2 regions of the Bacillus sp. PK6-026 genome follow, and region 2 is predicted to be linked to the other one. Evidence: riboswitches for the same ligand, from Rfam matches in the RefSeq annotation. Region 2 holds a riboswitch; the other holds the start of a gene.

Region 1 (12,584 bases), 1.6 Mb from region 2:
AGAATTCCTAAGATGAGTTTGAAGGCAAATGAGGTAAAAGATTGAGTTTTTCTTATCATAAAGCTCATCATTTTCCTTTCTTAGAATGGGAAAGGGGCTGCCCTTTGGCCAACCCCTTTCAATAGACCTCTGCTTTTCTAGTCTTAGTTTCCTAGAAACGCTTTTTTAAAGAATGCTAGTTGCTTTTCAAGTGTGATTGGGTCAGTGAATGATGCGCCTTCACCTTGCATTTCAATGACATGTCCATTTTTGACAGCTGGAATGTTCTTGTATGTGTCTGTTTCTTGGAAAGATGTATTCGCATCAGAGTACTTACTTAAAATGACATAATCTCCCGCATATTTTGGAAGCACTTCAGCTGATAACGTATAATACCCTGCTTTTAATGCGTCTTTCTTTACTTTTTCAGGCATATTTAGTTTCATCGTTTGATATAAGATTTCTGTACCGCGCGCCCAGTTATTACCGTAAACATAAAGATCTTTCCCATATGCTTCAATAACAGATACAGTTGAATCCTTGCCGATTTTTGTGCGAATATCTTCTCCGATTTCTTCTGCCCGCTGTTTAAAGTCGTCAACCCATGCTCGGGCTTCTTTTTCTTTGTTTAGTAGCTTGCCAATTTCCACGTGCTGAGTTAAATAATCTACTTTACCCCATGTATAAGTAACAGTAGGAGCGATCTCATTTAATTTGTCTAAATTTTTAACCGTTGATAACGCGATGATTAAATCTGGCTCTAATTCAATAATTTTTTCTAGGTCATCTTCTGAAACTTCTTGAACATCTTTTAACTTTTCTTTAAAGGTTGGATTGTTTTTAGACCAAGTGTCTACACCGACAACGTTGACTCCTAAATCTAACACATTTCCGGTATACCCTGAAAGCATAACAACTCTTTGCGGATCGGCTGGAACTTCGATTGGTCCTGTTTCCGCTTGGTATGTAATCGTTTTAGATTCTTTTTTTGCTGAGCCGCTATCCTTTGTTGCTGACTCTTCATTGCTGCATGCACTAATCATAAGCGTCAGCAGTAGCATAAACGGGATTAATAGTTTCTTCATGCTCATTTTCACCTCTTTATAAATTGTAAGTAACACACTTCGGTTTATTTGTTCTCGGGCCAATTTGAAAGACTTCCCGCAGTACTCGCCTCTTCACAAGCCCAGCCTTCACGACTTCGCCGTCTTTAATGCAATGATATAATCCGAAAAAAACGAGCAGCTCGATGTAAATCATGTCCGTCTCCCGTACAAGAGCCATAGCAATTCAAACACATTGGCGCTGACCTCAGGATATGGTTGTTCCTTTTTATCTGGAATCGTTACACAGAGATTTTTTACAATTAAACGTCCTCCAGAGCCAGTATTTAATTCTTCAGTAAATAGCTGTATGAACCGCAGAATGAAAATAAATAAACGATAATGATTATCAATATCAACAATAAATATATATTTCATTTTTCAATATGTCAATACAGAAATTGTGTCCTTATCATAGTACCCTCATGAAAGTGAAACCTTTTAGAAAGAAAAAATTAATTATGATGAAAACAAGTTTAATAACTTATCATTGATAATCAATTACGAATGATGTTTGGAAGTGAACGGTGATGAGTCAACAGGCCGGGGGTGCTTGTTTGGCCGCGTTTATCGACTGCGATTTCGCCGATGCGGTTGCACTCGACTGATCCGTCTAACCACTCTGTGTTTGGCACGAGACCGATTTTGACGAAGACAGCTTGGAGTTCAACGTGTTGTTCTTCGCCTGTTTCACGATCCACGTAAGTGATGCCGTTTACGTTTAGGTCACCTGTAATTTCTTTCGTTTGTACATGTTTCACTACAGTCGCGTTTGACAGGCTGTAGAGGCGTTTTTGCAGGACTTCCTCCGCTTTCAGCTCCGGTGCGAACTCAAGAACAGTGACATGGTTGACGATGCCTGCGAGATCAATCGCCGCTTACTTTTCTATGAACGAGCAGAAAACCAGACCTTGTTAGCAATTTGCTGTACGAAGTGGAAAACCGTAAAAAAGAGCCCAGAGAATGATCCCTGAACTCCACATTTCCTCACTTCATATACCGATACTCCCGCAATCTCTCCAAAATAGCTACTTCCTTCAAGAGTTCCTCACCAACATTCGTTTCCTTTACTTTCTTCCGCTCAAGCTCTTTATCCACTAATCGCTTCACCGTTAAGACATCAGTTCCGGTGCTCAGCACTTCCGCCTTGGAATTAAAGTGTTTATGGGCGACGAGCTGCATGCCGTAGGAGTTGTATAACAGCGTGTAGCCGGCGATACCTGTTGTCGATTGGTAGGCTTTGGAGAAGCCGCCGTCGATGACGATCATTTTTCCGTTTGCTTTGATCGGATCTTCTCCTTCGATTTCTTTTACCGGTGTATGGCCGTTGATGATATGGCCATGATCCGGGTTGAGGCCGAATTCTTTCAGGATGTTTCGGCAGGTTGCCTCGTCTTCACGCAAATAGTAATACGGGTTTTTCTTCTCTTTATGTGTTTCCTTCTCTTTAATGAAATACCGCTCAAAGGTCGTCATAGCGCGTTTTCCAAAAAGGGAGGAGTGCTCGCCTGTCCATAAATACCAGACCATATCTGTCGCCAGATCATCGGTTTCTTCCGGGTGGGCAAACGCTTCCCGCAAGAATCGTTCAAATACATCAAGCAGCTCACGGCCCGCATACGGTTTATCCTCAATCATCATCGTTTCCATATTGCCGTTTTCATCAACTGGAATACAGCCGTGAATCAACAGGTTGCCGTTATATTTTAAATAAAGGCTGCCTTTTTTCATCATAAAATTCATATGGCGGCCCAGCTTTTCGGAATGCTGGACAGAGAATAGCAGCTTGTCTATGACTTCTGCTTCTTCTTCTAATAGCTGATCTGGCTGCTCCGGATTCACTGTCGCAAAGCAGGTGTTTTCCAGCTGATATGTTTTTCCGTGCAGCGTGATTTCGTTTTTGTCGTAATCTATTTTCTCTAATAACAGCCGCTCTTCCATATTAAAGTTCGGCCGTCTCTTGATAATCGGGCTTTCAAGCTTGAATTGGATCATCGCAATCGCTTGATGAATTTTTGTGATTTGCTTAATCTCATCTTCCGGTCTGTTTTCGTCTGCTTTCGGACGGAAAGATGGGTTATCATCGTAATATTTTTCGGCAAGGTTCAAGAGCGGTCTCAGATTGATGCCGTACACGTCTTCAATAATATCCAAGTTGTCATAGCGGGCACAGATGCGGATAATATTTGCCAGGCATACTTTAGAGCCTGAATAAGCGCCTATCCAAAGGACATCGTGATTTCCCCACTGAATATCGACTGAATGATAGTTGATTAGTTCTTCCATAATCTGATCCGGCTGCGGTCCGCGGTCGTAAATATCGCCGACAACATGCAGATGGTCCACAACCAATCGCTGCGTGCTATATGCAAGACCGGTGATCAGCTTATCAGCTTGGCCAAGCGCAATGATCTGATCTACGATTTTGGAGTAATACTGTTCTTTGTTGGCAGCTTCTTCTGTTTTATACAGCAGCTCCTCCGTAATATAAGCAAACTGAGAGGGCAGTGCTTTGCGTAATTTGGAGCGGGTATACTTGGAAGAGCAATAAGATACGAGCTTAATCATTCGATTAATCGTTTCTTTATACCAATCGTTTAACGATGCTTTCGTATCGTAATTATGTTTTATTAACTTCAGTTTGTCTTCCGGATAATACACTAATGCTGCTAATTCATCAATTTCTCTATCATAAATGACACCGCTGAAAATATCGCGTATCTTCTCTTTTACTCTTCCTGAACCATTCCGCAGCACGTGCTGGAATGCCTGGTATTCCCCGTGCAAATCACTGACAAAATGCTCGGTGCCTTTCGGCAGGTTCAGTATCGCTTTCAAATTAATGATTTCCGTTACCACTTTTGCTTCACAATCGTATTTTTGTGCGAGTAAATCTAAATATTTGGTTTCCAAAATCGTCCATCCCCTTTTTAGAATAGGAGCTGTCCCCCTATGTACGAGCATTTGCATGATAAGGTGATTTTAAAAGTATGACATTATTTTTAAATAATTGACCTTTATATGATAGTACCGCATAACTCCTTTTTGAGACAATCAAAACGAGGGAAAGAGGCGCTGAGATGAGCGGAGAGAAAGCTTGAGAAGGCTTCTTTAACATTAATCGGACACCGCATTTCAGCTTCCCGGCTTTGGCTTGGTCATTTTTCTATCGCAGGATTGTCTCGTTTTCAGAAATGAGAGGAATGAAAACTCAATACGTAGCAGGCCATGATTACTGTGGGGCGTACTTATAGCAGGGGAAGCTTCTGAAGAGACCGCGGAAGGGTTTTACAATCTTAAGCAGTATTTGTCGTGCTGATGATTGTCAGCGGCACAAATATGATTTGTTATTCTTATGACCACGAGATTGGTGGACATCCGGTCTCTTTGTTATGGGGCTTTTTATCATCGCCAAGAATTTGACCACCGAAGCGTTCAGCGGCAATCCCTGTGCGGATGCCTTACAGGCAGGGTGGATAGCTGCATTTGCACCAGCCGTACCAGTAGTCGTCAATAAGGTTTACGCTAAAAAAATAACAGCACCTTCAAATTTGATGGAGAGGTGCTGTTTTGTCATTTGAATGCATGAATGGTTGTTGTTTTTGCTTTGTGCTGAATTTGCTTTTTTGCTCAACCAAGTTTTTCTTATCCGAATAAAGAAAAAGAATGATCAAATACGAAAAATGACTGAATTCCGGCACTTACGCTTTTTACTTTAATATTCTCCTTTAATGACAAAGTAGGAGCCCCTAATGGTTCCAGCTAATTTAGACTTCTGCCTAGCGAACTTAAACTTCCCTTCTAACTCCTTTGGTACCTCCATCCCCTCAGAAAGCTTAAACCCAACGGCCCGCTTTTTAGGATCATCAATCGTATACATGACGTTGACTGCAAGACCATCCTCATAAAAAACATAGGCAATTTTGATATTTTCCACTTGAAAACGCGACGTTTCTAAAGGTTTGGCCGCAAACTCAATATCACGTTCTTCTTTCAAAATTCGGTTCACATAATCAAGGGTCTCGCAGGACTCGCTGGCTGGTACAACCGTAAATTCATGCTTGTATTTGTTCATAAAGTAACGGGCTTCATTAGCACGTAAACCAGCAAGTGCTTCTGCTGCAGGTGAAGACTCTAATCCAACCGTAGAGACATTTTTAAAATCAACGATATAGGACAATTCCAGCTCTCCTTTATCTTTTTATTTCTTAACAACAGGAATCCACATTTCACCGAATACTAAGCCGTTTCGCTGCCCCATCTCAACCGTTGCATTCGGCCCGCCAACATAGGCAAAATTCTTTGCTTCCGGCAAGACTTGACCGAAGGCAATGCCAGTAAGCTTATTGCTCAACTCATCAGCCGTCTTCCCTTCCCCTTTAACAACCAGGTATTCCCCCTTAGGGAATTGGATAACTCTGGTTTCTCCCGCCACCGACGCCTCTGCCTCTGTCATCACGCCAGCATAATGCATCATCTTGTTGTTTACCGCTTCGTTCACGGCAAAAATATAGTCATTTGTAGCTATGGCTTTTAAAGTGTCAAGCCTTCCATCTTGTTTGACGGCCGCCCAAAAGTCTGCCTTTTCCTTATTTATGCCAGCAGAATCTGTGTAATCGCTCTCAAGCTCCGTTCCAATACCAAAAACGGTAAAGCTGTCTTTTTCCTCCAGCGTGTAATTTTTCATATTCAAAACCTTCCTTTTTTTAAAATAATCAAATGATTTGTCTTTTCACTTGATGCGTTTATAATAACCTTAAATCATGTCAAAAAATGATACTGTTTAGGAGGCCCCGATGAAAAAAGTTGAACGGATTAATATCATCATGCGGTATATCAACAACCGCGCCCACTTTACAATTTCTGAAATCATGCAGGAATTTCACATCTCTCGTTCGACAGCTATCAGGGATATCAGGGAAATTGAAGCTATGGGGATGCCGCTTGTTGCTGAAGTTGGAAGGAGCGGGGGTTATTTTGTCATGAACCACTCTGTCCTGCCTGCTGTTCGCTTTACCGATCATGAGATTAAAGCTCTTTTTATCGCTTTTATGGCTACAAGAAATCAACAACTCCCTTATCTAAAGAGCCGTCAGTCTTTAGCTGAAAAATTACTGGGCCTTATCTCAGAAAACCAGCAAGAGGCCCTGGTTTTTTTAAATCGAATCTTGCTTTTTGAAGGGACAAACCCCAATAATCCCGACCTGCTTGAGCTTTCAGATCTCCCCCATCCCATGTTAGAAAAACTCATCCAGCTCCTTCTTTTGGATAGCTATTTATTGATTACCATCAAAGAAGAGAAGGTAATAAAGACTTATCCCATTTATCTTCTGCACCTTTATCATGAAAAAGGCCTTTGGCTGATTGAAGGCTTTGACTTAAAGGATGAAAGGAGGAGGATTTTCCCTGTGGACAATCTTACCAATGTCAAACCATACTCTGTGAAAAAAAGAATAAGTAAGAAAAAGATTTTAGAGAAACTAGGTAAACAGGAAGAAGTAATCAACCTTGTCCTTGAACTTGGTCCACAGGCGATTGCCCAATTCAAAAAATATCATCCTTTAAAAATTTCAATTTCCTATACGAATCCTTATCAAACCGCAGCCATTCTAAAGACTTTTATCAATGTGAATCATCCCGAAGAATTGTCCGAAATAACAAATTGGCTGCTTTTCCTAGGTGAAGATATCAAGGTCAGGGAAGTACCAGAAGAAGTATTAGAAGGTTTACAAGAGAGATTATGCTTATTCTGCCCATGAGCAGTGCCAGTTAAACCCCAATTTTCGAAAGGATTCCGTAATAGAAGCTGATTTATAAACCAGGTGAAAATATTGTCGCTAGTATAGGTGAGTTTAAGAATACTAGCGTTAACTATAAATAGGACCATTGACAAATCACTCAACCTCTATTAAAATTAAAAGTTATCCGATAGTAATTATCTATCGAAAAACTCAATACATGCAAGCTATGATTGCTGTGGGTCGCACTACAGCAGGAGCAGCTTCTGGAGAGACCGCGGAATTCTGCGGCGCCGAAGGGTTCACAATCTCAGGCAAAAGGACAGAAGAGTACCGAATATGTATTTGTCGTGCTGATGATTGTCAGCGGCACAAATATATTTTGATATTCTTATGACCGCGAGATTGGAGGACATCCAATCTCTTTTTTTATGGGCTTTTTTACTGCTCGTCGTTCACTAGAGAGGTAAGGAGGAGTTTGATGTGGAACAGCGGGAATTAAAGAGGGACTTATCCAATCGGCACGTACAGCTTATCGCTATTGGCGGGACGATTGGCACCGGGTTGTTTTTAGGCTCCGGTAAGGCGATTCAATTGGCGGGTCCTTCTATCATCTTTGCGTATTTCATTGTAGGTATTGCGCTTTTTTTCGTGATGCGGGCGCTGGGAGAATTGCTGTTATCTAAAGCGGGTTATCAATCGTTAACCGATATTGCCGAGGAGTATCTGGGGCCGCGTGCGGCGTTTGTCACCGGGTGGACCTATTGGTTTTGCTGGATTATGACAGCTATGGCGGATGTGATTGCCGTCGGTGTCTATGTGAAATATTGGTTTGATATTCCGCAGTGGGTCCCTGCACTTATCTGTTTACTCATTTTATTAGGGCTCAATCTGTTGACTGTCAAGCTTTTTGGAGAATTGGAATTTTGGTTCGCTTTAATAAAGGTAATCACGATTCTTGCGTTAATTGTCATCGGTGTTATTTTGCTGGTGATCGGGTTTAAGACGCATACAGGAACGGTTTCGGTTACCAACCTTTGGGCGCATGGCGGTTTGTTTCCAAACGGATTTTCAGGTTTTTTGCTTTCTTTCCAAATGGTGATCTTTGCATATGTCGGTGTGGAATTAGTAGGTGTATCGGCGGCGGAAACGTCGAACCCGAAAAAAAATATTCCATCGGCTATTAATAAAATTCCTTTACGGATTTTATTTTTCTACGTCGGCGCGCTTATCGTCTTATTATGTATTAACCCTTGGATGGAACTGAATGCAGCGGAAAGTCCTTTTGTGAAAACCTTCAGCTTAGTCGGCATCCCGCTTGCCGCGGGAATCATTAATTTTGTTGTATTAACGTCAGCCGCGTCTGCTTGTAACAGCGGGATGTTTTCAACAAGCCGGATTCTGTACAATTTAAGTAAAACGAAACAGGGCCCGGCCAATTTTGCGAAGCTGAATAAAAACCATGTGCCGAGTCACGCGTTATGGGTATCAACCATTGGCCTGTCAGCAGGAGCGCTATTAAGCAAACTGATACCGGAACAAGCCTTTGGGATCGTGACAACCATCAGCGCGATTTGTTTCATATGGGTGTGGGGTGTGATTCTTGTCAGCCATATCAGATACAGGAAAACCCGTCCGCACTTACACGCAGCATCAACATTCAAAGCGCCATTCGCGCCGTTTATCAATTATGTTGTCCTGGCGATGTTTGCGGTCATTCTCATGATTATGCTGTATGCGGATGCGACTCGCCCGGCCTTGCTGCTGACTCCTCTATGGTTTATTGTATTGTTTATTTTATTTTGGATGAAAAAAAACAGGACAAAAAGAACATGATGAGTCAAATTAAATCTCTTGAAAAAGACGGTGTACTGCATGCAGTATGCCGTCTTTATTTTTGATTAACCGTTTCCTTTTATAGGTTTATATTTAATGTAGACATGAGAACGAGAGGAATGGAGTCATGGAATACAATTCATACATGAATGGACAATCGCAATATCCCGCTTGGTCCTATCCGTACAATTTGATCATATGGAAAGCGTTTGTCGGCCATGATGTGAAGTCCTATTTATATGGGTTATAACATAAAAAAGCGCCATACTGCCGTTTAAGCAGCATAGCGCCTTTCGTGTTAGTTCCGGATCAAATAATCAAACGCCCCTAATGCGGCATTTGCCCCCGATCCCATTGAAATAATGATTTGGTTATATGGTCCGTCTGTGCAGTCGCCGGCAGCGAATAGGCCAGGGATGGTTGTTTCGCCGCGTTTGTCGACTGCGATTTCGCCGATGCGGTTGCGTTCGACGGTTTCAGGGAGCCATTCCGTGTTCGGCACAAGACCGATTTGGACGAAGACGCCTTGGAGCTCGACGTGTTTTTCTTCTCCTGTTTCACGGTCAACGTAAGTGATGCCGTTTACGTTTTCATCACCCGTGATTTCTTTTGTTTGGGCGTTTTTCACGACAGTCACGTTAGGGAGACTGTAGAGACGTTTTTGCAGAACTTCGTCTGCTTTCAGCTCCGGTGCGAACTCAAGAACAGTCACGTGGTTGACGATACCTGCAAGGTCAATCGCTGCTTCGATACCGGAGTTTCCGCCGCCGATGACGGCGACGTCTTTGCCTTCAAACAACGGTCCGTCACAGTGAGGGCAGTATGCGACACCTTTGTTTTTGAACTCTTGTTCGCCAGGTACGCCGATATTGCGCCAGCGTGCGCCAGTTGACAGAATGACGGTTTTGCTTTTCAGAACAGCGCCGTTTTCGAGTTCAAGATGGAAAAGATCTTTTTTCTCGAGACCTTTTGCGCGTTGCAGGTTCATGACGTCGATCTCGTAATCCTTCACGTGTTCTTCAAGGCTTGCCGCAAGCTTCGGCCCTTCGGTGCGCTTCACGCTGATGAAGTTCTCGATGCTCATCGTGTCAAGGACTTGGCCGCCGAAGCGTTCGGCAACGATTCCTGTGCGGATGCCTTTGCGCGCCGCATAGATTGCTGCGCTTGCACCGGCAGGTCCGCCTCCGATAACGAGTACATCGAACGGATCTTTATCAGAAAGCTCAGATGCATCTGTGCCGCTGCCCATTTTCGCAAGAATTTCTTCAAGCGTCATTCGGCCGCTTCCAAAGGATTCGCCGTTCAAGTATACGGTCGGCACAGCCATAATGTTTTTGCTTTCGACTTCTGACTTGTATGCCGCACCATCGATCATCGTGTGCGTGATGTTCGGGTTGAGCACGCTCATCATGTTCAATGCCTGCACAACGTCCGGGCAGTTGTGGCATGTGAGGCTGATATAAGATTGGAAGCGGTATTCGCCGCTGATGTTCTTGATTTGATCGATGATTTTTTGATCGACTTTCGGCGGTCGGCCGCTTACTTGCAAGAGTGCCAGCACCAAAGATGTGAATTCGTGACCGAGCGGAACTCCGGCGAATGTGACGCCTGTTTCTTCTCCGGCACGATTGACGCTGAAGCTTGGCGTTCTGTCGAGCTGCGCCTTTTCAACAGTGATTTTTGATGACATGGAAGCCAGCTCTTCTACAAGAGCCAGCATATCCTTAGAGACACTGTCATCGCCTGTACTGACTTTAAGGACGATGTCATTTTCAATCATCTGCATGTATTGGTTTAATTGTGCTTTGATATTTGCTTCAAGTACCAATTGAATGCACTCCTTAGATTTTGCCTACTAGGTCAAGGCTTGGTGTCAGTGTTTCAGAACCTTCTTCCCATTTAGCCGGGCAAACTTCGCCTGGGTTTTGGCGGACGTATTGAGCCGCTTTTACTTTGTTGATCAGGGTGCTTGCATCACGGCCGATACCGCCTGCGTTGATTTCAACAGCTTGGATCACACCGTCCGGATCGATGATGAATGTTCCGCGGTCAGCAAGACCTTCTTCTTCGTTCAGCACTTCAAAGTTGCGGGAGATCGTTTGAGACGGGTCGCCGATCATCGCGTAAGTGATTTTGCCGATTTTCTCAGAGCTGTCATGCCATCCTTTATGTACGAAGTGAGTGTCTGTAGAAACAGAGTATACTTCGACACCAAGTTCTTTTAGGGCAGCATATTCGTTTTGAAGGTCTTCAAGCTCAGTCGGGCAAACAAATGAGAAATCTGCTGGATAGAAGCAGAAAATGCTCCATTGGCCTTTTAGATCTTCGTGTGTAACATCGATAAACTCACCGTTTTTGTAAGCTTTCGCTGCGAATGGTTGTACTTCTTTTCCAATTAGAGACATAATATCGTCCTCCTGAATGTAGTTTAAGAGAAATGAAAATTGTAAACTTTATTTCTCTGTAATTATTATAATTATATACAAATTATCAAGTAATAAATATTTTTTGTCAAGGGGAAAGCCCGTTAATTTTTTGTTAAGTATTTCAGCTAAAGAAAAGAGTTGGAGTTTCGTAACTTTCATATAGTATGATTGGCACAAATGGTAGAGTAGTGAGAATAAAGAGGCCTAATTGAAAACGAAAAGCCGTCGGAATGACGGCTTCTTTGGCTAAACTCCTTTATATGCGGAACGGTAAATCTCAGCAAGCTCCGAAACGAGCGGCAGCTTCGGATTGGCTGTCGTACACTGATCTTCAAAGGCGCGTTCGGCCATGAGATCCACTTTGCTTTCGAATGCGGCAGCATCCACGCCGTTTTGTTTAATGCTCATCGGAATTTTAAGCTCTTTGGCGAGCGAGATAATCTCCTGGATCAGGCTTTCAACGCCTTCTGCAGTTGTTTTTGCAGGCAGGCCGAGCGTTCTGGCAATCTCCGCGTAGCGCTGATCGGCTATGAAGTGGCTGTATTTAGGAAATGCCGTGAACTTTTTCGGCTTTTCTGCATTATAGCGGATCACGTGCGGCAGAAGGATGGCGTTTGCCCGTCCATGAGCGATGTGAAACTCCGCGCCAAGCTTATGGGCTAAGCTGTGGTTGATGCCAAGGAAGGCATTGGAAAACGCCATTCCGGCAATCGTTGATGCATTATGCACTTTTTCGCGGGCCAGCTCGTCGCTGCCGTTTTTGTATGCTCTAGGCAGGTATTCGAAGATCAGCTGGATGGCCTTCATGGCCAAGCCGTCTGTATAGTCGTTAGCCATGCACGATACGTATGATTCAATTGCGTGAGTTAATACGTCCATTCCTGTGTCAGCCGTAATATGTTTCGGCACGGTCATGACAAATTGCGGGTCAATGATCGCGACGTCCGGCGTTAATTCATAGTCGGCCAGCGGATACTTCGTATTCGTTTCTTTGTCTGTAATGACAGAGAATGACGTGACTTCAGAGCCTGTGCCTGATGTCGTCGGGATCGCGACGAATTTTGCTTTTTCACCCAGTTTCGGGTATTTGACAATGCGCTTGCGGATGTCCAGGAATTTTTGCTTTAATCCAAAGAATTCAGCATCCGGGTGCTCATAGAACAACCACATTCCTTTTGCGGCATCCATTGCAGAACCTCCGCCGAGGGCGATGATGACATCCGGCTGGAATTTGGCCATCATGTCGACGCCGTTCATCACCGTTTCGATTGAAGGATCAGGCTCGACATCAGAAAAAATTTCACAATGAACGTAATCCGGGCGCCTTCTTAAGTAGTGTAGGACGCGGTCTACATATCCGAGTTTCACCATCCCCGGATCAGTCACAATCAACGCTTTTGAGATGTCAGGCATTTTCGCTAAATATTGGGTTGCGTGTTTTTCAAAATAGATTTTTGGAGGAACTTTAAACCACTGCATATTGACATTCCTTTTCGCCACTT
Region 2 (12,584 bases):
TGCGCCTCGATAAAGCCGTATAATGGCGCATAATATCAAGCTCAGACACTTCGGGGAGATCTGCCGGTTCATCTCTGAGATACGCTTCGTCAAGGACGTCTGTCACATCTGTTTCAGGGACGTCAAGCTCAGGAAGGCTGTAGCCGACCCGCCCTTCTTTTGATACTTCAAAAATAAGCGATTGATCCTGATTATTCATGGCGATCCCCCAATTCATTCATGAGTGTATCGATTTCCTCTCTTGTTCTGAGCTCTGTCACGGCGATCAGCATGTGCTGTTTTAAATCCCGATATGAAGCGCCGAGATCGTAGCCTCCGATAATATTTTTCTCAAGCAGGCGTTCATTCGCTTTTTCGACAGGTTCATTGAGCCTGACGACAAACTCATTGAACATCGGCCCGTCAAACACGACTTCAAGACCGGCCCGTTTAGCTGCTTCTTTTGCGTAAGCCGCTTTTTGCAGGTTCTGCCATGCGATTTCCTTGACGCCTTTTTTGCCGAGCGCCGTCATGGCGACTGATGCGGCAAGCGCATTGAGCGCCTGGTTGGAGCATATATTTGATGTTGCTTTATCCCGTCTGATATGCTGCTCGCGCGCCTGCAAGGTGAGAACGAATCCCCTTTTCCCGTTTTCATCTTCCGTCTGACCGACGAGACGGCCAGGCACTTTTCTCATCAATTTTTTCGTGACGGCAAAGAATCCACAGTGCGGCCCGCCGAAAGCGGCCGGTATTCCGAACGGCTGGGCATCCCCGACAACGATGTCAGCTCCCAGTGCCCCGGGCGGTGTTAAAAGCCCGAGAGCCAGCGGATTGGCGGACACGATGAACATGCTTTTCCCTTTATGGGCGATCGGTTCAATGTCTTTCAGCGGCTCAATTCGCCCGAAAAAGTTAGGGTATTGGACGATCACTGCTGCTGTATCTTCGCAGACGGCTTCATCAAGAGCCGCAAGATCTGTTGTTCCGTTTTTGGCAGGGACTTCTACCACGTCGATGTACTGTCCTTTCGCATACGTTACTAAAACCTCGCGCGATTCGGGATGGACGGTTTCCGAAACGACGATTTTTTTCTTTTTTGTATGTCCTGAAGCAAGCATTGCCGCTTCGGCTAATGCCGTTCCCCCGTCATACATCGACGAGTTGCTGATATCCATGCCCGTCAGCTCGCAAATCATCGTTTGAAATTCAAAGATCGCCTGGAGCTCCCCTTGAGAAATTTCAGGCTGATACGGTGTATAAGCCGTGTAAAATTCCGACCGCGAAATCACGTGGTCCACGATGACGGGCTGGTAATGATCGTATACGCCCGCTCCCAAAAAAGAGGCGTGCATCACTGTATCTTTATTTTTAGCCGCGAGTTTCGTCAGCTCTTTTGTGAGCTCAGTCTCGGACTTTGCCTTTTTAATTTGGTATTCCCCTTTAAATTTGACGCTTTCGGGTATATCGGAGAATAGCTCTTCGATCTTCTCGACTCCAATTGCCTCAAGCATTTCTTTTTTATCCTGATCTGTAGCTGGCAGGTAACGGTGCTTCATCTTCAGTCTCCTTTCACGGCCTTGGCAAACTTACGGCTGCCGTTTGTAAAATGGGGTTTTCACGATTTTGGCTTTCAAGCGCTTATTTCTGATTTCCACTTCAACGACGGTGTCGAGGGCGCAGGCTTCTTTTTTCAGCAATGCGAGGCCGACGTTTTTCTTTAAGGTCGGCGACTGTGTGCCGGTTGTCACCTCGCCTGCTTGTTCGCCTTGATAATAGACGGCGTAGCCGTGCCTTGGAATGCCTTTATCGATCATTTCAAGGCCGACGAGCTTTCTGTCCGCTCCATGTTCCTTTTGGCTTGCCAGGACGGCTTTTCCGAAGAAGTCCGAGGCTTTGTTTGTTTTGACGGCGAATCCGATGCCGGCTTCGATCGGTGTAATATCTTTTGAGAGCTCTTGTCCGTACAGCGGCAGCTTCGCTTCAAACCTCAGCGTATCTCTGGCCCCGAGGCCGCACGGCACTAATCCCGAATCCTTGCCCGTTTCAAGAAGCAGCTTCCAAATGTAGGCTGCATCTTCACTCCGGCAGTAAATCTCAAAGCCGTCCTCTCCCGTGTATCCCGTTCTGGACACAAGCGCCTGCACGCTGCCAATCGCCGCATCATCCCTGAACGTAAACGGCTTTAACCCGGCAAGATCGCTATCTGCGACCTGTTTTAAAATCGATTCGGCCTTCGGTCCTTGAAGGGCAAGCAGCGCAATCTCGCCAGACACGTTTCGAACCGAAACGTCTCCTTCTTGGTGCTTGTTCATCCAATCGACGTCTTTGTCGATATTGGCTGCGTTAATGACGAGCATGTAGACATTGGCCGCTTTTTTATAGACGAGGAGATCGTCGATCGTTCCGCCGTCTTCATAGCACATGGCCGTATACTGGGCACCGCCTTCTTTCAGTGTCGAAACATCGTTTGTCAACAGTTTTTGCAAAAACGGAAGGCTGTCTGTTCCTGTGATTTCGACCTCCCCCATGTGTGAGACGTCAAAAAGCCCCGCTTTCGTCCTGACGGCTTCATGCTCCTCTTTAATTGAAGAAAATTGAACAGGCAGTTCCCAGCCGCCAAAATCAATCGTTTTTCCGCCATATTCCTTATAAAGGTCAAATAAAGGCGTTCGTTTAAGCATTCTGCTTCCCCCTTCGCTTTTCAAACTAAAAACAAGTTTGCCAATCATCAGAAAACAAGAAAGATTCCAACATCACCTGGATGGTTCCGCCGCTTTGGACGGCACAAAAAAGGACAGAGAAGCCCCTTTGTCAGTTCTGAGGCTCTCTGTCCTGGCACCTGAAAGTTTACTTTGCATCAAAAGCAAAGATGTCCCCTTTGGTGGTTTGTTAAAACATCATATGATACAAACTCTCTCCAGAGTTGCGTCAAGCAAGAGTTCTTTTGCCTGAGAGATTCACTGTTTCCCCAGCTTGCTCCTTCGGCGCCGCTTTAAGGTTTCCCGCTATCGGTCTCTCCCCTTGCTGTCATTCGCTCATATTCATTTCTTTTCATGGACATACTATATAAAGCTTATGATTTTTTTACTGATGATCTACAAATATCCTACCATCATCACAACAATTGGGCAACAGGAAAAATCATTAACAATTTATTATTTTAAAATAAGAATGTTCGTGTTTTGTTTATTTGTTAGTAAAATCCGTTTTTTTCACGCAAGATTTTCTTTTAAAAAAGAACATTTGAATCTCAGAAGAGAAAGGCGGCATTAGTGATGAGACCAGACATTCATTTCGACAACGAGTGGCCGGAACAGTTCAAAAAGCACCTTGATGAAGACGGACCATGGGCGAATTGGGAGCTTTACAAGCTTTCCTGTGAAGTGCAGAAAAGGCTTGCGATTCCGACGTTTGAAGGCTTGCAGGCCCCTTATCACCTCCCAGGCTTCACCCCGCTTCCCCATCAGCTCGAAGTCGCCCGGAAGGTAGTCGAGCAGATGAACGGAAAAGCCATCTTGGCGGATGAAGTGGGCCTCGGCAAAACGGTCGAGGCTGGGCTGATATTAAAAGAATACATGATTCGCGGGCTGGCCAAGAAAATCTTAATCCTCGTCCCCGCCTCGCTCGTCTCGCAATGGGTGAAGGAACTGCGGGAAAAGTTTTTAATTCCGGCCGTGGAACAGAAAAAAAGCTATGTCTGGGAGCAGTGCGATGTTGTCGTCTCCTCCCTTGACACGGCAAAGCGGTCGCCGCACAGGGAGACGGTTTTGTCGATCCAGTATGATGTGGTGATTATTGATGAAGCTCACAAACTGAAAAACAATAAAACAAAAAATTACGAGTTTGTCCGCAGCTTAAAGAAAAAATATTGCCTGATGCTGACGGCGACGCCCATCCAAAACAAGATCGACGAAATATTTAATCTCGTTTCCCTGCTAAAACCCGGACACTTGGGAAATGAAAGCAACTTCAACAAAGATTATACAAAACAGATCAATTCAGCTGAAGCGCATGAACGCTTAAAGTCCCTTATCAATAAAGTCATGATCAGAAACAGACGGCATGATACCGGCATCACCTGGACGAAGCGCCATGTCGAAACCGTGCCCATTTCCTTTTCTCCTACAGAACAGGCTTTGTATGACGAGATTAAAAAGCTGAAGACAAGTCATCAGCATTCATCAAGCATGTTCTCAATCATGACATTGGAGCGCGAATGCTGTTCAAGCAGAGAAGCTGTCTATATGACGCTGAAAAACATGCTTGACCGAAAGGATCGCGAAGCGCCGGTGATCTCCGAACCTGTCATCCACCATTTGATCGAAAAGGTCAACGAGGTCGCGCAAAATTCAAAAGCGCTGAAAGTTGTTGAGCTCATTCAAGAACTCGATGACAAAGTCATCATCTTTACTGAATACAGGGCGACGCAGATTTATCTGCAATGGTTCCTCCAGCAGAACGGCATCAGTTCTGTACCGTTCAGAGGCGGATTTAAAAGAGGAAAGAAAGACTGGATGAAAGATTTGTTCAGGGGCAAAGTTCAAGTTCTGATCGCGACTGAAGCAGGCGGTGAAGGGATCAACCTTCAATTTTGCAATAAAATCATCAACTATGACCTTCCGTGGAACCCGATGCGTCTCGAACAAAGGATCGGCCGGATTCACCGGCTCGGCCAGGAACGCGATGTTTACATTTACAACATGGCAACAAAGCATACCGTAGAAGAGCATATTTTAAAACTTCTCTATGAAAAGATCCATTTGTTCGAAAAAGTCGTCGGAGACTTGGATGATATTTTAACAAAAATCGAGGTCGGCAATTTTGAAGACCACCTTCATGACATTCTCTTTTACTCCGCGACAGACGAGGAAATGAAGATTAAAATGGAAAACTTAACCTCTTTCATTTCATACGGAAATGAAGCCGTTTCAAACCAAGAACAGATCGGAGGCTAAAATCAAATGCGTCAGGAAGAAATATACCTGTTTTTAGAACGCTTTTTCATCGCAAACGGCTGCACGATCACCGACAAAAGTTCAGGCCACATGACTGTGCAGCTGACGGTTGAAGTCGATAAACAGATTATGAACAGGCCGTTTTACTGGCACTGGCTCGAAAAGACGGGCGGAGAACCTAATCCGATGAAAATCACGCTGATCACGAATGAAGACGAGGCCCCTTCCGATATCGAAGGTGAGTTTATTCATTTTGGATCACCAAGACTTTTTCAAATTTTCCAGGCCGTGCAAAAAAACGGCAAATTTATTCGCCTTTATGAGAAAATCCGTTCCGATGGAGCCCATATTTCCCTGGAACCGTGGCTCGGCATGAATGTGACGATCTCGTACCAATCCGACATGAAAAAAGATAAGCTTCTGTCTCTCGGCCTTCATTTAATCAGCGGTCAGCTGGTCGAATCGTTTCAAGAACAAATGGAGGCCCGAGATCTCTCTTCACAGATCTCTGACTACTGCTACACGATGTCGCCGTTGATTAAGCCGGAAAGCGGCATTAAACGGCTTGAGCGCTATATCGAACAGGCGGCCAGAAGCGAGCCGCTTGATTGGGCTGAAGCTTCCCTGAAACGCTGGAATAACGACCTGTCACTTTTAAACCAATTTTACGAGGATACTGAAGAAAAACCGGAGGAATACGAAATTGAGAAAAAGGCTCTCCAAACGCTTTACGAGCCTAAAATCGATATTAAAGTTCAAAACGGGGGATTATTTTATTTGCACAAAAAAAATTCAGGATAATTTTTCCGATTCGACAACATTCTTGTTTTTATTCAGTGAGCTGGACTTATAATAGAACTAAAGAGATAGGAGGAACTTTCGTAACACCATTTGGACAAGCTTGGTAAAGTGTTGAGTCTCGGGGTTTATCTTTGTTTATCACAACACGGTTGTCTGAAATACATAATGAAGTATTTTGGGGGGGAAATGTATGAATAAAGATAAAAATGAGAAAGAAGAATTGGATGAGGAGTGGACAGAACTGATTAAACACGCTCTTGAACAAGGCATTAGTCCAGAGGATATACGTATTTTTCTCAATTTGGGTAAGAAGTCTTCAAAACCTTCCGCATCAATTGAAAGAAGTCATTCAATAAATCCTTTCTGAATGTGCTATAATATCGAAAGGAAGGTGATGACATTGATTGGCCAGCGTATTAAACAATATCGAAAAGAAAAAGGCTACTCACTATCTGAACTAGCTGAAAAGGCTGGGGTAGCGAAGTCTTATTTAAGTTCAATAGAAAGAAACTTGCAAACAAACCCCTCCATTCAATTTCTAGAAAAAGTCTCCGCTGTTCTGGACGTCTCGGTTCATACCCTGCTCAATGAGAAAGATGAAACCGAATACGATGGTCAATTAGATAGTGAATGGGAAAATCTAGTTCGTGACGCTATGGCATCAGGGGTTTCTAAAAAACAATTTCGAGAATTTTTAGATTATCAAAAGTGGAAGAAAAGACAGGAAAAGGAGTAAGGGAAACATATCTTACTCCCTTTGGCATTTTTTACGCTGAATAAGCCGATTCCTCATGAACATAAAAAAACGGATCATACAGATCCGTTTTTTAAATTGCACCATTATTTATCTTCACTGTGCGCTCTTTCGTTCTCTTTTACATAACCTTTTTCATCGGCATGTTTTTTGCCGTCGATTGTCAAGCCGTTCCATTGAGTACCTTCGAATGAGAAGTCAAGCTGCACAGAATCTCCTTGATATTTGTTCTGTACCATTCTGCCGCTGGCGTCTGTTGTTTTGTCATTGACGAACTCAATCACCAATTGAACTTTGTCAAAGTCATATGGATCTTTCGGAATGCCGTCGTATTCAGGCGCCGTTTTTCCGTTGATTGTCGCTACATTGATTTTGCCATTGTCATGCAGGAACTCTGGCTCGATTGCTTTCTTCACTTTTTCGTACGCGGCCTTATCTTTTTTCGCGGACATATTGTACAGATCATAAAGGTTGGCTTCATCTAAAATGATGTTTTTAGGATAGCCGTTTCCGCCTTCAACTCCGACAGTCAGAACGCTGACTTTAAATTGTTTCAGGAAGTCTTCCGCTGTGCTTTTTCCGCCGTTTTTCGCGTTTCCGTCAACGAAATTGCTGTAGCCAACCTGCATCAGCACTTCTTTAATCGCAAGTGATCCGTCATTTTTGAATTCGAAATCTTTAGTGAATTTGTCGCCAGGTTTTAAGTTGGACAAGTTCACTCTTGCAGATGTATCTTTCGCATTCAGGTCAAGCGTACCTGCTGCATAAGTTGCTTGAGTTGTTTCGATGTCGTTAAACGCAGCCCAAGTTCCTCCTCCTACTAATGCCAGTCCAAGCGCAGCAGACGCAACGCCTAATCCGAGTTTTTTCTTTGTACCCATTGATAACTCCTCCTTTTATAATAAGAAAATCTGTATATATGGAGACCTGAATGTTCAGGTGACCAACGAAGATTACATGGAAACTGATTGATCTTTCCCGGCGGCTTCAATTGCTTTAGTTTTTTGGTCAATCTCTCTTAAAGCCGCGGATACAGTAATCACTGCATAAAGAATCAACAAGAGTCCCGGCACGATCAGCAATATAGCTGTGCCGATCGGTTTACTTGCAAAATCCAGAAAATACCCGGCATACGGAACCGTAATGCCCGAATACTTAGCGACAACATTTTCCGCCAGCACCGGATCGGAATCAGGGTTTTGGTTATTGTCACCCTTTGTTTTAAACATGAGGTTTGATTTATTTTTTGTTATACCGATAATTCGGTGGGTAACCATGGTGTTTTCGTCTTGCATGAATGTAATGATATCTCCCTTTTTCAAAGACCCGGGATTTTCAATCTTTTGAACGGCTATCACAGAACCTGTTTTAAACTCCGGCTCCATCGAACCGGATAAAACCGTTTTCAATTGATAGCCGAAAAGCTGCGGCTCTCCGCCGGACGACTTTGTCGAAATTACGACGATGACCGCGGCGATGATGAGTGTGAAAATAATCACATATAAGATATTGCTGACCCATTTGATCACATGTTTCATGACGCTTCCCCGCTTTCTAATGAATTTTCTTCTTTTCTATTTTCTTTATCTACGGATTCACTGCTCTTTGGTGTTTTCTCTATGTCCTGTTCAGACTTTTCCCGTGTTTCTGTCTGTTCTGTTTGCTTCGGCTTTTCTGATGCTTTTTTAGGCGGCTTCGGTGTTTCTTCTTTACAGTCTTGAAGCTTCATCACATTTGACCAAATAAAAGGTTTGCCCTTTTTCACATCGGGATGGCCTTCAGGCTTAATCAATTTAAATGCGTAGAGCCCTCCTTTTGCCGCCCGCTTTGACTCTATCCGGTAGATGTTCTTTTCGGCTTCTTTTTTGAACGCGCCTTTATCGATCACAGTCCCGTCCTCTAACGGTTTTTTGGCATTACCGAGTTTATGCAGCTCCCACTTCCATTCAGAGTCGGCGATTTGGCTGCCGCGGTTTTTATATTCTGCAAACAATGTCAGCGGTGCACAGACCGTTCCTTTCGTCTTTGTCTGTTTTTGAAGCTTCAAATTGCTCTCGTCCCACTGTTTCCCATCTTGAGGAAATGAAGAGGCCGCTTTCATTGTCATGCTGTATGTTTCCACATCGTGAAATGATGCGTTTGTTTGCTGTGACAGCTGACTCCCCAATCCAATTAAAAGATAAATGATCAGCAGCGTTTGAAAAACGATGATGTTTTTTCCGGCTCTTTTTCGGGATCTCCTAGTTCGAGATAATCGGATCATGACTACCCTCCTAGCGAGTATGTAATGGCTTTTTTCGCTCGTTCGTTTTAAAGAACTTGATAGTTAGAGTATAAAGAACAAATGTGCCATTTGAAAACTATCAAAATAGTCGATTAAGTTCGTTTTACAGAACGTTTTCGTTTAATTCCTCAAAAAATCTCTCAAATTCTCATCTTTTTGAAAAGTTTGAAGTTCTTTATAAAGTACATAATTTCTTCTTCATTTTTGTATAAACACTGTTGACAAGGAAAAAATAGGATAGAAAGGATGATGCCCCGTGCTGAAAAATGCTATGTTATGCTCTTTTTTACTGCTTGCAAGCATCGGGCCGCTCAATGCCCATGCGGCAGCTTACGAAACAGCCCGCATGTCTAAGTGGGAAGAAAAAGCGGTTGAGGAAGCAAAAAAGAGGTATCCGGAAGCAGAAGTGCGTCTCACGAAAAAAGTATGGGATCGAAAGCGGGCGGATGAAGCGGTCAAACAATACCATGTCACATTGAGTGAAGGAAATAAAAATTTCGGAGTATTTGTTACAATTTCATTTGAACCTGCGACACACAAAATCAACAAAGTCGTCGTTGTGGAAGAATATAAATAAGCCGCTTTGCAGTAGAAAGCGGCTTGTCTTTATTTATGCCTTTTAAAAAACATGATACACCCAAGAGGAAGAATGCCGAACCATTGATATATCCTGGACGGCGGCTTTGATTCTTTACGTTTTTCTTTCATTTCTTTTCTTTCCTGCTTAGGCGTGTCCATATATTTTACGAGCTGTTCCGTCATATATTTAACATAATCGTTCGTTTTCATCACATCACCTCTTGGGGAGTTCTGTCAGTTGAAGTGTTGTCATACGAATCTTTTTTTATACATTCTTCATGATTCCGACACACAATTTTTAATATTCTTTCCACTGTGTGATTTTCTTAGTGCTCAAATCATATTGAAATTCAGCGCTCGTTTCTGTGCCGGAAGCTGTCGTTACCTCTATCTTCACTCGCTTGAGCCGCTGATAAGCCGGATTGACAGTATACGATATCAAGCCATGCTGTTTTTGAATTTTCTCTTTTGTCTCTTCGTGAATATGAGACAAGGCATGGAGCATTCCATTTTGGAGTAGGTTTTGCTGAATATGAAATTCTTTTGTTTGCTGTGCAAACATTCGTTGATTCGTTAATAAAACGGCTGAATGACCCGCGCAGAGCATGCAAATCACAGCTGTGAAAACAGCAGCCGGATAAATGAATCCTTTTGAATTTTTCACGTGATCACCTTTTACATATGATAGAGCGGAATGGACTTACGGTATGACTTGCCGCTTAAACTTGTCGCTTCAAGGATCAGCAGACGATCTTCAATCACAAACCTCATGTGTTTGACATGTTGCAAAAGCGGCACATGACCTTTTCCATTGACTCTTTTTCGAATAACTGTCTGATATTTCTCATAGCGAACGGCGGCACCTTGGCGATTTGTCATTTCCAATGACTGATGATCGTCGCCCGCTCTTAGATCAACCGAGTTCCTGCATTCCTTCAATATTTGCTCGGCAGTAATCGTCCATTCGCGCGGGTGAATATCCGCACCGTTTCTTTCCGGGGATAAAAACAGATGAAATATCGAGGCCATCGTTCCTGCAATGAACATATACACCATTAAGGAAACAAGTACATTAAGAAGGGTAAATCCCTTTTGACCGCAAAATGGTGAAGCAACGCCTTTGACTGTCTCTTTTTTTAATGGAGATGCATACTTCATAATCATCTCCCTGCTCCTTCCATTCAATAAAGTAAGATGTGTTTCGGTAAAGCACAGTTTCTTTAGGCTGAAACCGTCCGGTCAGTGTGTAGCGGCTGATCTTTTCATCCAATATGCGATATGCCTCTTCTTCTTTTTCAGATGCCCCGCGCTGCAAAGACAGCTGATGAACCATAGGAATCAATAACATGGTGATCATGACCCAAATGCCCAATGCGGAAACAGCTTCAACTGTTGTAAAGCCTCTATTTTTTTTGCACATTAATCTTTCCGCTTCCTAAATAGATCGTCAGTGCAAAAGAGGCGTGCTGTGTATCGATCACGATTTTCCCCCCTTGATTCGGAACTCCGCTTGGGTTAAAAGTAAGAGTTCGCTTGAGCGTCGCTTTTTTGAACGCAATATGGCAACTGTATGTCCTGACCAGCTTAGGCGATGAGCCTTCGTCCGCGTGCTTAATAATATAGCGGCAGCCGGCAAAGTCAAACTGCACCTTAACCGTCGCATGGCGGACGAGAGCTGTCTGCTGTGCGTAAAGCAGATCCTCTTCAAGCTGTGAGACAAAGTGCTGAACAACTCTTTTTTCATAAACGGGAGGCAGTGTGGCAAAGAGAAGAGAGAGCATAATGGAACCGATCATCAATACAGTTAGGCTTTCCAAAAGCGTAAATCCTTTTTGATTCATAACCGTCAATCAGCCTGTGCTTTGCCGTTTGAAATTTTAATTGCTTTCCCATTCGGGCACTTTAAGTTCTTCTTCACGTAACCTTCAGATTCAAGGTCCGCCCTACTCGGCGTTTTCCCGTCATGATCCATTTGATAAGCCGTGATTTGCGCTTGAACCATATTAATTAACCCTTCGCATCCTTTCTTTTGAATACTTTGATTATGCTTGGTCACATTCGGTATGGTGATCAACAGCAGGATGGAGATGACGAGCATGACGACTAACATTTCTATCAGTGTAAATCCCTTTTCATTCACAGTTCCGTCCTCCTTATAACTGGTTCATCATTTGATACATTGGCAAAAGCATAGACAAATAAAGAATTAATATCATCGCCGCTGTTAGCCCGTAAATCAATGGCTGGATCAAACCTGTCCATTTTTCTGCTTTCCGTTCAAGCCGTTCAATCAAAAATTGACTGTATGAATACAGCTCTCTGTATAAGAGTCCGTTTAATTGGCCGTGAGCAACAGCCTTCGCCAGATCATTTTCATAAAACGGATGCCCGGCCAGCATCTGCTCCAGACTCTCCCCTTGTTTCAGCCGCTCGATCAGACGCTTCGCTTCATTTTTATGAAATGATAAAAACGGCTGGCTTTCAAATGCTTTTAAACTGTCATATACAGACAGACCAGCTTGCAAAAGATTGCTCAATTGGAGCGATAAAAAATAACTGTTGAATAGTTTGAAGGTTTGGCCCAGCAAGGGAATTCTAATGAGAAAGGTCATTTTGTCTTCTGGAGGTTTATGGCGAAATGAACACAGATAATAGAGGGATAAAGCGGCGGCAATCAACATCATTCCTGCGATAAAAAGATAAAAATGATCAAAAACCGAAAAGATGAGGGTCGTTGCAAAAGACGTTTCAACGTTCATTGATTCATAGATCGCGGAAAATTGCGGGATGATTGCCGATTTCATAATAGAGATAATGACGCAGACCGTTAAAACTAAAAACAAGGGATATCTGGCGGCTTTCTTTAGTTTTTCGGTTTGAGCGATCTTGCGGTGAAGCAGCTCTCCGCTCTGCCGAAAGGCATATGGCAAATTCCCGTGCTGTTCGGCAAAGTAAACAATGGTAACAGCATCCTTATGAAATGAAATCATTTCAAGCACTTGAAACACAGGTCGCCCTTCTGTCAGCTTCTCCATCGCAAATGTCAGATCTGCTCTTCGCCTTTCATTCAATTGCAGTTTCAGCATACTTAAAGCATCCAAAATCGTATATCCGCTCTTCATCATGTCTCCGAGTTTTTTCAGAATGTCCGCCTGTTCCCGGACGGGCCACTTCTTTTTAATCTTCATGGCCTATCCAGCGTTCATAAGTATTCGACGGCAGATATCCG

Evidence for each region. Region 2 has a riboswitch for glycine ahead of gcvT (glycine cleavage system aminomethyltransferase GcvT). Riboswitches for the same ligand answer to the same signal wherever they lie in the genome.
Region 1: another riboswitch for glycine. It lies ahead of M1D59_RS21810 (amino acid permease); the one in region 2 lies ahead of gcvT (glycine cleavage system aminomethyltransferase GcvT).

What each region holds. Positions count from the first base shown of each region.
Region 1 is NZ_CP096418.1:4,302,106-4,314,689, reverse strand. Features, by position in the region: gene M1D59_RS21850 (FecCD family ABC transporter permease) at 1-59, opposite strand, end outside; gene M1D59_RS21845 (iron-hydroxamate ABC transporter substrate-binding protein) at 144-1,064, opposite strand; gene M1D59_RS21840 (hypothetical protein) at 1,081-1,239, opposite strand; partial or broken gene M1D59_RS21835 (FAD-dependent oxidoreductase) at 1,622-1,960, opposite strand; gene fbp (fructose-1,6-bisphosphatase) at 2,070-3,995, opposite strand; gene M1D59_RS21825 (hypothetical protein) at 4,798-5,262, opposite strand; gene M1D59_RS21820 (GyrI-like domain-containing protein) at 5,284-5,769, opposite strand; gene M1D59_RS21815 (helix-turn-helix transcriptional regulator) at 5,879-6,841, shown strand; glycine riboswitch at 7,077-7,156, shown strand; gene M1D59_RS21810 (amino acid permease) at 7,304-8,656, shown strand; gene M1D59_RS21805 (hypothetical protein) at 8,784-8,906, shown strand; gene ahpF (alkyl hydroperoxide reductase subunit F) at 8,955-10,484, opposite strand; gene ahpC (alkyl hydroperoxide reductase subunit C) at 10,498-11,061, opposite strand; gene adhE (bifunctional acetaldehyde-CoA/alcohol dehydrogenase) at 11,329-12,584, opposite strand, start outside.
Region 2 is NZ_CP096418.1:2,680,150-2,692,733, forward strand. Features, by position in the region: gene gcvPB (aminomethyl-transferring glycine dehydrogenase subunit GcvPB) at 1-199, opposite strand, end outside; gene gcvPA (aminomethyl-transferring glycine dehydrogenase subunit GcvPA) at 192-1,538, opposite strand; gene gcvT (glycine cleavage system aminomethyltransferase GcvT) at 1,569-2,663, opposite strand; glycine riboswitch at 2,909-3,013, opposite strand; gene M1D59_RS13555 (DEAD/DEAH box helicase) at 3,258-4,937, shown strand; gene M1D59_RS13560 (YqhG family protein) at 4,944-5,738, shown strand; gene sinI (anti-repressor SinI) at 5,929-6,105, shown strand; gene sinR (transcriptional regulator SinR) at 6,139-6,474, shown strand; gene tasA (biofilm matrix protein TasA) at 6,579-7,373, opposite strand; gene sipW (signal peptidase I SipW) at 7,446-8,030, opposite strand; gene tapA (amyloid fiber anchoring/assembly protein TapA) at 8,027-8,755, opposite strand; gene M1D59_RS13590 (YqzG/YhdC family protein) at 9,033-9,353, shown strand; gene M1D59_RS13595 (YqzE family protein) at 9,383-9,565, opposite strand; gene comGG (competence type IV pilus minor pilin ComGG) at 9,654-10,019, opposite strand; gene comGF (competence type IV pilus minor pilin ComGF) at 10,031-10,519, opposite strand; gene comGE (competence type IV pilus minor pilin ComGE) at 10,428-10,775, opposite strand; gene comGD (competence type IV pilus minor pilin ComGD) at 10,759-11,196, opposite strand; gene comGC (competence type IV pilus major pilin ComGC) at 11,202-11,495, opposite strand; gene comGB (competence type IV pilus assembly protein ComGB) at 11,509-12,543, opposite strand; gene comGA (competence type IV pilus ATPase ComGA) at 12,533-12,584, opposite strand, start outside.